2 regions of the Specibacter sp. NPDC078709 genome follow, and region 2 is predicted to be linked to the other one. Evidence: riboswitches for the same ligand, from Rfam matches in the RefSeq annotation. Region 2 holds a riboswitch; the other holds the start of a gene.
The links. Region 2 has a riboswitch for thiamine pyrophosphate ahead of AB0P14_RS03440 (3-oxoacyl-ACP reductase). Riboswitches for the same ligand answer to the same signal wherever they lie in the genome.

Region 1: another riboswitch for thiamine pyrophosphate. It lies ahead of AB0P14_RS07825 (bifunctional hydroxymethylpyrimidine kinase/phosphomethylpyrimidine kinase); the one in region 2 lies ahead of AB0P14_RS03440 (3-oxoacyl-ACP reductase).

Annotation. Positions count from the first base shown of each region.
Region 1 covers NZ_JBFBLU010000003.1:267,657-274,728, forward strand. The annotation lists partial or broken gene obgE (GTPase ObgE) at 1-1,125, opposite strand, end outside; gene rpmA (50S ribosomal protein L27) at 1,320-1,577, opposite strand; gene rplU (50S ribosomal protein L21) at 1,638-1,946, opposite strand; gene AB0P14_RS07825 (bifunctional hydroxymethylpyrimidine kinase/phosphomethylpyrimidine kinase) at 2,344-3,948, opposite strand; TPP riboswitch at 3,939-4,037, opposite strand; gene AB0P14_RS07830 (Rne/Rng family ribonuclease) at 4,145-7,072, opposite strand, start outside.
Region 2 covers NZ_JBFBLU010000001.1:782,350-789,421, forward strand. The annotation lists gene AB0P14_RS03415 (cytochrome P450) at 1-960, opposite strand, end outside; gene AB0P14_RS03420 (8-amino-7-oxononanoate synthase) at 947-2,257, opposite strand; gene bioA (adenosylmethionine--8-amino-7-oxononanoate transaminase) at 2,257-3,570, opposite strand; gene bioB (biotin synthase BioB) at 3,629-4,756, opposite strand; gene AB0P14_RS03435 (TetR family transcriptional regulator) at 4,833-5,399, shown strand; TPP riboswitch at 5,477-5,570, shown strand; gene AB0P14_RS03440 (3-oxoacyl-ACP reductase) at 5,644-6,408, shown strand; gene AB0P14_RS03445 (LLM class flavin-dependent oxidoreductase) at 6,436-7,072, shown strand, end outside.

The DNA.
Region 1 (7,072 bases), on a different contig from region 2:
GCGGTGGATTGTGAAGGAGGATTCATTGACTGCACGGGGGCGCAGGACAACCGGCTTCACCGTGGCAGGGGCATCGGCGAGGGCCTTGCGTGCTGTTGTGACAATTTCAGCCATGGCGAAGCCAAGCTGCTTCAGGCCCTCGTGGCTTGCCGCGGAGACTTCGAAGACGCGGTAGCCGCGGGCTTCCAAGTCAGCTCGGACAAATCCGGCCATGTCCCGGCCGTCAGGTGAATCAACTTTGTTCAGTGCAATCAGGCGGGGGCGGGCGTTCAGGGGAACCACGTCACCGTCGGTTCCTGCGAAGCTCATGTCGACGTCGTACCTGTCGAGTTCGCGCTCAATGATGGCCAGATCGGTGATGGGGTCGCGGTCAGCTTCAAGCGCGGCGCAGTCAAGGACGTGCACAATCGCGGCGCAGCGTTCTACGTGACGCAGGAAGTTGTGGCCCAAGCCCTTGCCTTCGCTGGCACCCTCGATCAGGCCGGGCACATCGGCCATGGTGAAGCGGACATCGCCAGCCTGGACAACGCCCAGGTTGGGGATCAGGGTCGTGAAGGGGTAATCGGCAATTTTGGGCCGGGCCGCAGACATGGCAGCGATGAGGCTGGATTTACCGGCGGAGGGGAAGCCCACCAAGGCAATGTCTGCAATGGACTTCAGCTCAAGGACAATGTCGGCCTCTGAGCCGGCAATACCCAACAGTGCGAAGCCCGGAGCCTTGCGCTTGAGTGAAGAAAGGGCATTGTTGCCCAGTCCACCCTGGCCACCGGCTGCAGCAATATATTCGGTGCCAATACCTACCAGGTCGGCGAGGACGTTGCCTTCACGGTCCTTGATGACTGTGCCATCGGGAACATCAAGGATCAGCGAGTTTCCGTCTTTTCCGTCGCGCCAGTCGCCCATACCGGGCTGGCCGTTGCCGCCGCGGCGGTGGGGTGCGTGGTGGAAGTCAAGCAAGGTGGTGGTTTGGTCGCTGACGCGGAAGATGACGCTACCGCCGTCGCCGCCCTTGCCGCCGTCGGGCCCGCCCAACGGCTTGAATTTTTCGCTGTGAACCGAGACGCAGCCATGGCCGCCAGTCCCGCCGGATACGTGCAGAACAACCCGGTCAACAAAGCTGGCCACTGAAATCTCCTTGAATAGAACTTACTATTTCGCACTAATTCTAGTCCCGGACGGAACTAGGGCCTGATGCCGGCCCATGGATGAAACTGAACAAAAACTGTATGGAACGCAATTAAATCTCAATAAAAATCACGCTGTGTTAAAAGCCAGTGGAGCGAGCCATGCGGCCCGCTCCACTGACAAAAGCTTTGGTATTAGACCGCAGCTGCAACGATGTTTACAACACGACGTCCACGACGTGTGCCGAACTCGACTGCGCCTGCGTCCAATGCGAACAGCGTGTCGTCCTTGCCACGGCCGACGCTAACGCCGGGGTGGAAGTGAGTGCCGCGCTGGCGAACGATGATTTCGCCAGCCTTGACAACCTGACCGCCGAAGCGCTTTACGCCCAGGTACTGAGCGTTGGAGTCACGACCGTTGCGAGTGGAACTCGCACCCTTTTTATGTGCCATTTGAAAATGCCTGCCTTTTTACTAAAAGTATCTAAGTGGATCGAACCGTCAGAGCGCTTATTAAGCGATTGAGGTGATCTTGACCTTGGACAGTTCCTGACGGTGACCCTGACGCTTCTTGTAGCCGGTCTTGTTCTTGAACTTCTGGATGACGATCTTCGGTCCACGAAGATCCTCCAACTTCTCAGCCGTAACCTTCACATTAGCCAGGTCCTTCGCGGCTGTGGTGAGCTTGTCACCATCAACCAGCAGCAGGGCGGGCAGCTCAAATGTGCTGCCGACTCCACCGGGGACGCGGTTCATGGTCACGTGGTCTCCTACGGAAACCTTTTCTTGACGGCCGCCTGCGCGGACAATCGCGTACACCACTGGGGAACTCACTTCTCTCGACGTTTATTACAAAGTTTTTATGCCAGCTTGGATCGTGTTTGACCCTTGCCAACCGCATGCGCCGCAGTTCAAGATTGAACCGCGCGGTGTGCATGCTACGTGCCTCAACGCCGTGGACCTCAATGGAGTTCTGCCATGGAGTGGTTGCCCTAGGTGTTGGCGTAAGCACCGAAGATCAAGAATACGCTAATTCCTGCTCCGGGAGCAAATGACGCTGATTCTTCGACCCGTGCAGCCTCGGATGGAACCTAAGATTTCATCCTTTGACCGCAGTGTCCGTAGAACCGCACTAAGCCACTTTAGCGCGAGTCTGGGAACAAAAGAGCATTTACGGGCAAGACTCGCCGTCTTTTTGCCCACGGGCAGGTGGTGTTAATCACCCAGCACCATGTGGAGGCTGCTGTGCATGGGCGTGGGGTGCCGCAAAGAAGTCCACCTCATACTGTGCTGAATGGGCAAAAGCCACCTTCATTCCAGCGCGCTCGCTCGCTGAACCACGGCAGGCAGCCTCGTCCAGAATGCTGATGGCGGTTTCTGTCGCCTGCGCGAAATCAGCGGAGGCATACGTTTGCAGCCAGGCGCCGTAAGGGTGCTCGGCAGGGCTCTTAGTGGAGTCTTCGCCAGTAAAAGCTAAGTAGTCGGCGTGCAGCATCGCACCCACGTCTGCATATAGCCAGTAGCAGGGCAGTACCGCGGCAACCACTTCTGCGTAGCTGCCGGAGAAGGCCACCGCTTGCAGATGATCAACGTAGTGCTTGGTGACGGGTCCTTGCGTCATCGCCTCAGCAGAGTTCACCGGGTAGTGGCTGAGCCAGTCGCGGTGCAGCGACATTTCCACCTCAAGGCAGTTCTGTGCTCCGGCGGCCCAGAACTTCTGCTCCGTTTCATTAGGCGCCAAGGCACTGGCTTTGGCCAGCACCCGTGAATAGCTTCCGAGGTAGAGGGCGTCCTGCCCAAGATAGTAGGCAAAGTGGTGGCGCGACAGCGTTCCTGCGGCAAGTTCTTTGATGAAATCTAGTGAGGCGATGGCGGCTCGTTGCTCAGCACAGTCCTGCCACAGTTCCCTACTGAAGCTGTTCTGCCGTGGCGTGGCGTTGGCCCATAGTTCGTGCAGGTGGTTGATGGGCCCTGGACCGCGTCCCACCCTCAGCTCACGGGAGGTTTCCAGTGCGTGGCCAAGCCAGTCCTTGGCATGGTCAATACTGATGCTCCAATCACCGGTCTGCGCTTGTAGTGTCGCCACAGCCGCTGAGAGCGAGCATCCTGTCCCGTGCGTGTTGGGCGTATCAATCCGTGGAGCACGGAACTCGTGGACGGTGCCATCGGCACTGACCAGTGCGTCCGGGCAGTCTGCACCGGGCAGATGCCCACCCTTGACCAGCACCCGAAGCTGGTGCGCGGCAGCCAGCTCCCGCCCCTGGGCAATGGCCCCATCCCAGCTCGTCGCCGCTGGCCGGCCCAACAGGGCTCCCAGCTCAGGAATGTTCGGGGTCACCAAGTGCACCAGCCCCAGCAAGGACAACATGGCGGTCAGTGCCTCCCTGTCCATGAGCGCATCTCCGCTGGTAGCCACCATCACCGGATCAAGTACGACGACGGGAGGCTGGGTTTGTTTCAGCCACTCCCCCACTGCTGTCACCACCTCTGCGGTACCCAGCATGCCGATTTTCACAGCGTCTATGGTGATATCTGCTGAAACTGCGGCCAGTTGAGCAGTCAGGAATGCTGCTGGCGGCGTGTGGATGCTGTGCACTCCTACCGTGTTTTGGGCGGTGAGTGCGGTGATGGCTGCCATGGCATAGCCGCCATGAGCGGAAATGGTTTTGATATCGGCCTGAATACCGGCTCCGCCCGAAGGATCGGAGCCGGCAATACTCAGAACTCGCGGATGTTCTAGCTGCAGCTGCTGCTGTGCTGCCGACTCGCGGCCAGCTGAAAACGCAGCTGGCGAAGCATCTGGAAAAAGTGCAGTGGTGTTCATCAGGACATCCCTTCGCCGGTGCTAACCGGGCAGGTTCAACGGGTATTGTCTCAGCCGGCCCTTGTAGCCTGGCACCCCGTGTCGCCCCCTACCCTAGCCTGCACCTCGGCTCACAACGAAAACTGGCCCGCAGCGGTGACACAAAAAGGTGCTTTTTGTGTCACCGCTGCGGGCCAGTTCAACCGAGCCGGGACTACTACAGCTCGGAAGCCGGAACTCCTACACCCAAAATGATGGGCTCGGCGTTCTTTTTGACGGCGGCTGCGGGAGCAGGGATCTCCGCTTTAGCGCTGCTATGCGGTGTGGAACCCTGAGCTGCAGGGACCGCATCGACGGTCTCTACCGTCATGTCAGCTCCACCCTGAGCGCTACGGGCGCTACGGTTGCGCCGGCCACGACGTGCGCGCGATCGGTTTCCACCTGAATCGGCACCGTCATGGGCTGATTCCTGGCTGGGGGCAGCGAGCTGATCCAACGCCTGAGTCAGACCAGCCAAGGCTGCTGCCTGATCAGCATTGTTGGGCTGCGCAAAGCCACTGCTTTCGCTGCGGTGTCCACGCGGCAGTTCAATGGCTTCCCCACCAAGGGTGAGAGTGGCAGAGTCGGCAGAGTCGTGCTGCTGGGCAGACTCCCCTGCTGCTGTTCCTGCTGTTCTACCTTCAGCGTGCTGCTCAGGAGCGTGCTCGTGGTGCGTAGCGGCAGCTGCCGCTGCAATGTTCGCCAGAGCGGTGCGGGCTTCGTGAGCCTTTTGTGCCTTAGCTGCGTCGCTCAACTCTTCAACCACCGGGGTGGTTACTTCTTCTTGCTCTTGCCCGTCCTGATGTCCACGGTTGCGGTTACGCTTACGTTCACTGCGAGTTGACCGGTTAGCCGTGCGCTCGGGTTCGCGCTGTTCCTGCTTGGGCGCGTGGATCTGAGCTGCTTCGAGGGCCGGGGAATGCGTGCGGCGGTGCTCCACGGGGATCTCGTGCGTGACCATGCCACGACCGGCACAGGTGCCACACTGCTCGCCGAAGACTTCCAGCAAGCCGGTACCCATGCGCTTGCGCGTCATCTGCACCAGACCCAGCGAGGTGACCTCGGCAACTTGGTGCTTGGTCCGGTCGCGGCCCAGGCACTCAACCAGACGGCGTAGCACTAGATCGCGGTTGGATTCCAAAACCATGTCGATGAAGTCAATGACGATGATCCCGCCAATGTCGCGCAAACGCAGCTGACGAACCACTTCCTCGGCGGCTTCAAGGTTGTTCTTGGTGACAGTTTCTTCCAGGTTTCCGCCGGAGCCGGTGAACTTGCCGGTATTGACGTCCACCACGGTCATGGCTTCGGTGCGGTCAATGACCAGCGAGCCGCCAGAGGGCAAGAAGACCTTGCGCTCAAGTGCCTTGTTGATTTGCTCGTCAATGCGATGTGCGGCGAAAATATCCTCGGACTTGGTCCACTTCTCGAGGCGATCCAGCAGATCAGGGGCCACATATGTCACATACGCTTCGATGGTGTCCCACGCGTCTTCACCGGAGACGATGAGCTTGCTGAAGTCTTCATTGAAGACGTCGCGAACCACCTTGATAGTCAGATCAGGTTCGCCGTACAGCATTTCTGGAGCCAGCGTCTTCGTAGAATCAGCGCGGCTATTGATGCCTTCCCACTGCGCACGCAGACGGTTGATGTCATTGGTGAGCTCTTCCTCACTAGCACCTTCGGCTGCGGTACGAACAATGACGCCAGCGTTCTCCGGCAGGTGATCCTTCAGGACACGCTTGAGGCGGTTACGTTCGACGTCGGGCAGCTTACGTGAGATGCCTGTCATGGAGCCACCGGGCACAAACACAAGGTAGCGGCCGGGCAGGGAAATCTGGCTGGTCAGGCGGGCACCCTTGTGGCCCACCGGGTCTTTGGAGACCTGCACCAGGACGGAGTCGCCGGACTTGAGCGCATTTTCGATGCGGCGCGGCTGGCCGTTGAGGTTAGCGGCATCCCAGTCAACTTCACCGGCGTACAGAACGGCGTTGCGGCCGCGCCCAATGTCGACGAAGGCGGCTTCCATGCTCGGCAGCACGTTCTGGACCTTGCCCACGTAGACGTTGCCGATCAAGGAGTCCTGCTGGGTTTTTGACACGAAGTGCTCGGCCAAGATGCCGTCTTCGAGGACACCGATCTGGATCCGGTCATCGGCTTGGCGGACCACCATGACGCGGTCAACAGATTCGCGGCGAGCCAAGAACTCGGCCTCGGTGATGACCGTGCGGCGGCGGCCGGAGTCGCGGGAATCGCGGCGGCGCTGCTTCTTCGCTTCCAAACGCGTGGAGCCGCGCAAGCTCGTGACGCGGTTGCTGACGCCAGCTGCGGACTCGGTGGGCACGCGGGGGGCACGGACCCGGGTCACCGTGTTGGGCGGGTCTTCATCGCTACCGCCGGTCAGTTCCAGATCCTGGTCACCACGGCGGCGACGGCGACGACGGCGGGAGGTCACGCCGTCGTCCGAGCCATCATGGTCATTTTCAGAAGTCTCGATGTCCTCGGTGCTTTCACCAGCGTCAGCATCACTCGCACGCGGGCGGCGGTTGCGATTCCGGTTGCGGCCGCGCTGCTCGGTGTCTGTGCCGGAGCGCTGGTTGTCACCGTTGTCGCCGTCCGAGCCATCCTGGACAGTGGCTGCGGGCACAGCCAAGCTGAGATCCGGTGCCAAGAACAGTGCCGAGATGCCGGCATCTGGTGCCAAGAACAAGGACTCCGTTACATGCGCGGGGTGATCCTGAACTGCAGCCGTGGCAGGTGCAGTAGTGGCGGAGACGGTCGTGTCAGCGGAGGTGCTCGTGTTGGGCTCAGTCGCAGCAGGCTCAGCCGACGCTGCTTCTTCGGCCGGAGTTTGCGCTGCAACAGGATCAGTTGCGGGACCGGCAGCTTTCGTGGCAGTTCGACGGCGGCCACGGGTGACCCGGGGAGCCGCAGCAACACTCTCGGCGCCGGCAGTCTCCGCGGCTGCAGTCTCGGACGGAGTGGAATCTACCGCAGCTGAGGTGTTCGTGGTGTCAGTGGCCTGAGTACTATGCTCCGGTGCGGATTCCTGAGCAGCTGCAGCTGTCGCGGCCGAAGAGGCTGCGGCCGGGGCACCAGCCTTGGC
Region 2 (7,072 bases):
ACAGCGGTGTAGGCCGTGCCCAAAGGCCAGCGAATACGCGGTAGGGCTGGCATCGGCAGGGTGATGGCCGCTGAGCTCGAGCAAAATCTCGGCACCGGCTGGCAGCTCAAGGCCGCCGAGCGTGGTGTTCTGCGCAACTGCCCGCCGCCACGTATGCACGGACGATTCGGTGGCCAGTACGTTACGGACGTGCGCTGCCGCAGCGGCGGGCTCCGCCAAGTCCGCCCACGCTGGGGCGTCCGGATACGAGCCCTTTTGGATTCCTCGATACAGTGCCGTGCTGATCAGCAAGGAGGTGGTCTCCTGGCCGGCAATGACCAGAAAATAGCCCAGAGAACAGATCTCGGCTTGGCTCAGACCAGCGGCGTGCAACACCCCGAAGAGGGAATCCGTCCCACGCGCAGCATCGGCTTCACCGCGAAGCCACCCGTAGAATTCTGCGGCACTGTGGGCCAGCTGCTGTTGCCGATCGGGATCGGGCCAGCCCCAAAACAGTTCCAGGGAGTCCTGACTCCAGCGTTTCAGCAGGGAAAGCTCGGGCATCGGCTGACCTGTCAGTTCTGCCATGATGACCGGCGGAATGTGCATGGCAATCGATTCAGCCATGTCCACCATGCGATGTCCCGGAACACCACGGCTTTCGGCACCGTACTTCAGTGCGGCAGGGGCCAGTGCCGCAGCCGTCACTGCCAGCCGCTCCGCGCTCAGTTCACGGACTCGCTCGCTGATGCCCATAACCTTGGCAGGCGTAAAAAACTTGCCCACCATGGTCCGGACAGCGCGATGCTTCTCCCCCGTCGCCGAGGCCAGCACCGGGGGCAAAGCGAAGCGCGCCTTGGCCAGAATGCGCAGTGTGCCAGGCGCCATATCGACCACCGAGGTTAGGGCGTTGCTGGGGATGAAATCCTCCGTGCGCCGCATGACCTCCTTAACCAGCTGCGGGCTGCTAATGCTTGTCAAGGTCAAAACCGTGCTCCTCGTGCTGCTGGACGTCAGTTAATTTTCTGGGCGCGGGACTAACCCGGGAATTCGGTACCAGCAGTGCCAGCTTGTCCGTGGCACGCTGCAGTTGTTCCGGAGTGAGGCTGGCCCGGGCGGTGAGCCTGAGCCGGGACACACCGTCGGGCACGCTGGGCGGGCGGAAGCAGCCCACCTGGATGCCCGCCGTCCGCAATTGCTCAGCTACGTGGACGGCGTGGGCGGCCGATTTCATCGGGACAGATTGCACGGCGCCCGCCGCCACAGGCACTCCACAACTGCGGGCCAGGGCGGCTGCGTTGGCTCGGACGCGGTTGCTCAGCTCAGGCTCGGCCAGCACAATCCGTGCCGCTTCACCAGCCCCGGCAGCCGCAGCCGGCGCCAAAGCAGTATCGAAAATAAACGTCCGGGCCGAGTTCACCAGGTGCTCGCGCAGGGCGGGCGAACCCAGCACAGCACCGCCCTGGGATCCCAGTGACTTGGACAGTGTGGCGGTCACCGCCACGTGCGGGGTACCAGCCAAGCCCGCCGCATGAACGGCACCCCTCCCGCCACCGACCACGCCCAAGCTGTGGGCCTCATCCACGAGCAAGAGGGCGTCGGTCTCCGCACATAACTGCGCCAGCAACGGCAGATCGGCCGCGTCGCCCAGTACTGAATAGACGGATTCAACCACCACGATGGCGCGTGGTTGGGTTCGACTCTTCAGTGCCACCGAGATGGCATTGAGGTCATTGTGGGGCACGGCAATGGCCTGCGAGCGCGAGAGCCGGACGGCGTCGATGAGGGATGCGTGCACGTGGGCGTCGTGGATGATCAGGGTGCCCGGCCCGCCCAGTGCTGTCACCACACCAAGGTTTGCTGTGTACCCACTGGAGAATGCGAGCGCAGTTTGCTGCCCGGTGAGGGCGCAGAGCTGTTCTTCGAGTTTCACGTGGGCAGGGGTGGTGCCGCAAACAACGCGCGATGCTTTGGCTCCGGCGCCGAAATCCTGCAGCGCTGCCACCGAGGCGGCGATGACCCGCGGATCGCCGGAGAGTCCCAGATAGTCGTTGGAGGCTAGGTCAATGATCTCCCCAGAGGCGGCGCCGGTGGGGTTGTCAGGATCTAGCGGGTTTACCAGCCATCCTGACTCCTCCGGCCAGAGCCGCATCGAGGCCGTGCGCACCAGGCCACGTTGCCGCCGAACCTTAGCCCGTGCCGCAAGCCATGCCTCCATGGCCGTGCTTGCACTGGTGGTTTCAGCGGGGGCACCAGCACGTTCAGGAGTGCTGGCCATCAGCCGTGCGCCTGGGCAATGGCTGCGGTGATGCCCGCCCCAATCGTGGCCACATCCGCCGGGCTACTGATGTACGGCGGCATCGTATAAACCAGATTGCGGAAGGGCCGCACCCAGACACCGTGTTCCAAGGCAGCACGGGTCACCGCGGGAACATTCACCGCTTCGGCAAGCTCCACCACACCGATGGCGCCAAGGACCCGCACATCCCGCACGGATCCGAGGTTGGTGGCCGGAGCCAGAGCTACGGCAAGATTCTGTTCAATCCGCTGCACGTTGCTCTGCCAATCCGATGACAGCAGCAGGTCCATGGAGGCACAAGCCACGGCGCATGCCAGCGGATTGGCCATGAAGGTGGGCCCGTGCAGGAGGGCACGCAGCGGGGAATCTGTAATAGTGCGCGCCACGCGGGCAGAGCACAGCATGGCCGCCAAGGTCAGGTAGCCGCCGCTGAGTGCCTTGCCCACGCACATAATGTCCGGGACGATCCCGGCCCACTCCGAGGCAAAGAGCTTGCCGGTCCGGCCAAAACCTGTTGCAATTTCATCCACGATCAGCAGCAGTCCGTGATCGTCAGCTACGCGGCGGGCGGCGGCAAGGCACTGGGGTGCGTAAAAGTGCATGCCGCCGGCGCCTTGCACCACGGGTTCAACCATGATGGCGGCCAGCTCGTCACGGTGGCGGGCGACGGTTTCCTCCAGCGCAGTGATCCACCCAGCCACTTCGGCAGGGTCGGCAAGCAGTTCTCCATCTATGAGCCGGGCGGCAGGTGGCCGCGGCAGGAAATGGTGTTTAGCTACCAGCGAGGGGAAGGCTGCGTGCATGCCGTCGACGGGATCGCACACGCTCATGGCCGCGAACGTGTCGCCGTGGTAGCCGCCGCGCAGTGCCAGGAACTGTGTGCGTTGAGGGCGGCCGCGGCCCAATTGGTACTGGATGGCGAGTTTGAGCGCCACTTCCACGGAGACCGAGCCGGAGTCGGCAAAGAACACGTGGTCAAGACCATCCGGGGTCATTGCGATGAGCCGTTCGGCAAGTTCCACGGCGGGCTGGTGTGTGAGCCCGCCGAACATGACGTGGCTGAACTTCCCGGCTTGCTCCTGCAGTGCCTGATCCAAGACCGGGTTGCGGTAGCCATGGATCATGGACCACCACGAGCTCATGGCGTCGATGGCCTCAAATCCTCTGCCATCGGCAGCTCCAAGGCTCAGCCTTACCCCGTTGCCGGCATGGACGGCATAAGGTGCGTCCCCATCCAGCGGCGCATACGGGTGCCAGAGCAGTCCTCTGTCCCTGGCAATCAGCGATCGCATCCCGGGATCCGCACCAGGCACAACCTTCACAGCGGTTGCTGCGGCGATCGTGGCAGCCTCAAGCATTGGGCGCCACGGCCGTCCCGGCCCCGCGCCGGCGGATGGTGACGGGACTGACCACGGAGGTTCCGGCGTCGAACGCTTCTTGACGGTTCAGTTCAGGGCGGGCAACGTCAGGGAGGCCCGCAACTTGGAGAGCGGACGTCTTGGCACCCAGCACGACGAAGCCGTTGTCGGCGATCATGGCCAGATCGTCGGCCCCGGATTGGCCCTCACTGGTGAGATAGTCGCCGAGGAAGAGCGAGTTGGCCACATGGAGGGCCAGGGGTTGGAGCGTGCGCAGGTGCATTTCGCGCCCGCCGGCCATGCGTAATTCGGTGTCGGGGCAGGCGAAGCGAACCATGGCGAGGATGCGCAGGCAGTGGGCGGGGGAGAGCAGCCAGGTGCCTTCCAGCGGGGTGCCGTCGAAGGGCATGAGGAAGTTGACGGGGATGGATTCGCTGCCCAGGGCGCGGAGGGCGAAGACTGCGTCGATGAGGTCATTGTTGCTCTCTCCCATGCCCACGATCAGTCCCGAGCACGGCGAGAGGCCGGCGTCCTTGGCATGTTCCACGGTTTGCACGCGTTCGGCGAAGGTGTGGGTGGAGCAGATGTCGGCGTAGTTTTCTTCGCTGGTGTTCAGGTTGTGGTTGTAGGCGTCGGCCCCGGAGGCCTTCAGACGCTGGGCTTGGCCGTCTTTGAGGATGCCGAGGCAGGCGCATACCTCCACGGCGGGGTACTGCTCCTTGAGGTTGCCCACCATCCCGGCCACGCGGTCCACGTCGCGGTCGCTGGGGCCCTTGCCGCTGGCGACGAGGCAGACCCGGGAGGCACCGGCGCGGATGCCGGTGGCCGCCTGAGCGAGGGCATCTTCGGGTTTGAGCCAGGTGTATTTCAGGATTTGGGCAGCTGATCCAAGGCGTTGGGAGCAGTAGGTGCAGTCTTCAGGGCAGAGCCCGGATTTGAGGTTGACCAGGTAGTTCACTTTGACCGTGTTGGCGAAGTGGGCACGTCGCAGCCGGGCGGCGGCCGCGACCAGATCGAGCAGCTGATCATCGGTGGATTCCAGGATGGCGAGGGCTTGATCGCGGGTCAAGGTGGCGCCGTCGAGTTGGCGATCGGCGAGGTCTGTAAAGTAATTGAACACCGTTCAATAGTGGGGTGAGCTGTGGACATTGTCAATCACGGGCCCTGCTGATGGGGGAAGATGGAGGGGTGCTGCGGTGGCATGGGATTCTGGAAAGGGTGGGGCCAAGATGGCGTTGACGCGTGAGGCAATCGTGGAGACAGCCATGGAAATCCTGCGTGAGTATGGCCTAGCTGACTTGTCCATGCGCCGCTTGGCCCGTGATCTAGGGGTGCAGCCGGGCGCACTGTATTGGCATGTGAAAAACAAGCAGGAACTGCTCACCGTGCTCGCCGGACTGATCCTGGCACCCGTAGCAGCTCAGTCACCGGATAGCCTTCGCGAGCTGGCGGTGCGTGTTCGGGAAACGCTGCTGACGGTGCGGGACAGCGCCGAGGTGGTGGCACTGGCACACGCCCTGGATCCACGTTCCACGGCCCCGCTACAACAGTTTGGCGCACTGCTGGAAGGCGAAAAGCTCGCCGCGGATCAAGCCGAGTGGGCCGCCGAGGCGCTGCTTTCCTACGTTTTGGGTTCGGTGACCGATGAACAGACCCGGACCGGATTGACGGGCGCAGGATTGCTGGCTGATACGGAACGGGATGCTGGCAAAATATTCACCTTCGGACTGGATCTCATGCTGAGCGGGCTGGCAGCTAGCTGAACCACGCTGGGCCAATCCGAACCACTCAGAACCAATCCGCGGCTGGGCTTCGAGCGGGACGTGGTAGCTTTGCTCTTGGACACTGCACGGGGTGCCGCATCGCGGCTGAGAGCTAGACCCGTCGAACCTGATCTCGATAATCCGAGCGAAGGGATGCCGGTCCGGAATCAAGGACGAGAACGCCGTTTTTTGGTGTATATCTCGTAATTTTGTGCATCCTTTCGCGCTTCTGAAAGGTGCACACATGCTCATCAAAGACCAGATTGTTCTCATCACCGGCGCCGGTCGCGGGCTCGGCGTGGAGATTGCCCGCTCCTTTTCCCGTGAAGGCGCCCGGGTGGTGTTGAACTACCGCAACAGTGAAGCCGGGGCCCAGCAACTGGCCACCGAAATCGGCCCCGATCAAGCCATTGCGCTGCGTGCCGATGTCACCAAGAGCGATGACGTGGCAGCCATGGTCAGCGCCGCCGCCGAGCATTTCGGCGCACCCATCACCACCCTGATCAACAACGCCCTCCCGGACTTTTCCTTCAACGGAGACGCCAGGCCCAAGGCCAATGAGATTGGCTTTGCAGATTTCCAGGCCCAGTTCGCTGGAGTGGTGGGCGGGGCGCTGAACACCATCCAAGCCGTGCTGCCTGGGCTCAAGGAAGCCGGCTTCGGTGCCATTGTGAACATCGGCACCAACCTTTTTCAGAATCCGGTGGTCCCCTACCACGACTACACCGCGGCCAAGGCGGCTTTGCTGGCGTTGACCAGGACGTTCGCGGCCGATCTGGGACCGGCAAACATCCGCGTCAACATGGTCTCCGGAGGTCTGCTGCGCAGCACAGACGCTTCCTCGGCTACCCCCGAGCAGGTCTTTGACTTGATCGCCGGCGGGACACCGCTGCGCAAGGTCACCACCCCTGCCGAATTTGCTGACGCGGCCCTGTTCTTTGCTTCGCCGTGGGCACGGGCTATCACGGGACAAAATCTGGTGGTCGACGGCGGACTAGTGATGAATTAGGAGAGAGTGAAATTGGGGACGGACACCATGGAAAAGACACGAGAATTACACATCAACGCCTTCTTGTTTGGCACCGGACACCACACCATGGGCTGGCGGCATCCAGCATCCAGTGCCGATAGGGTCGGCAGCATTGCCTACTTCGAGGAGCTGGCCCAGCTGGCCGAAAGCGGCTTCCTTGACGCCGTGTTCTTTGCCGACGGGCACAGCGTGAACCGCCGGTATTCAGCAGGCGTTCCGGGGCTTCTTGAACCGATTACGGCGTTGAGCGCCATGGCCCGGGCCACCCACCACATCGGGCTGGTCACCACCGTGTCCGCCAGTTTTTACACGCCGTTCCACGCTGCGCGGATGCTGGCCTCGCTGGATCACATCAGTGGCGGCCGGGCGGGGGCCAATATCGTCACGTCCATGTTTGATGCTGAGGCCCAGAATCACTCAATGGCCGCACTTCCGCCCCATGCCGAGCGGTATGAGCGCGCCGACGAGTTTGTCCGGGTTCTCAAGCAGCTCTGGGATTCGTGGTCTGATGATGCACTCCCCCGGGACCGGGACAGCGGGACGTTCATCGATCCCGAGCACATTCGCCCCATCAATCATCAGGGCAAGCATTTCTCGGTGGCAGGTCCACTGAATGTTCCGCGCCCTCCCCAAGGCCGGCCGG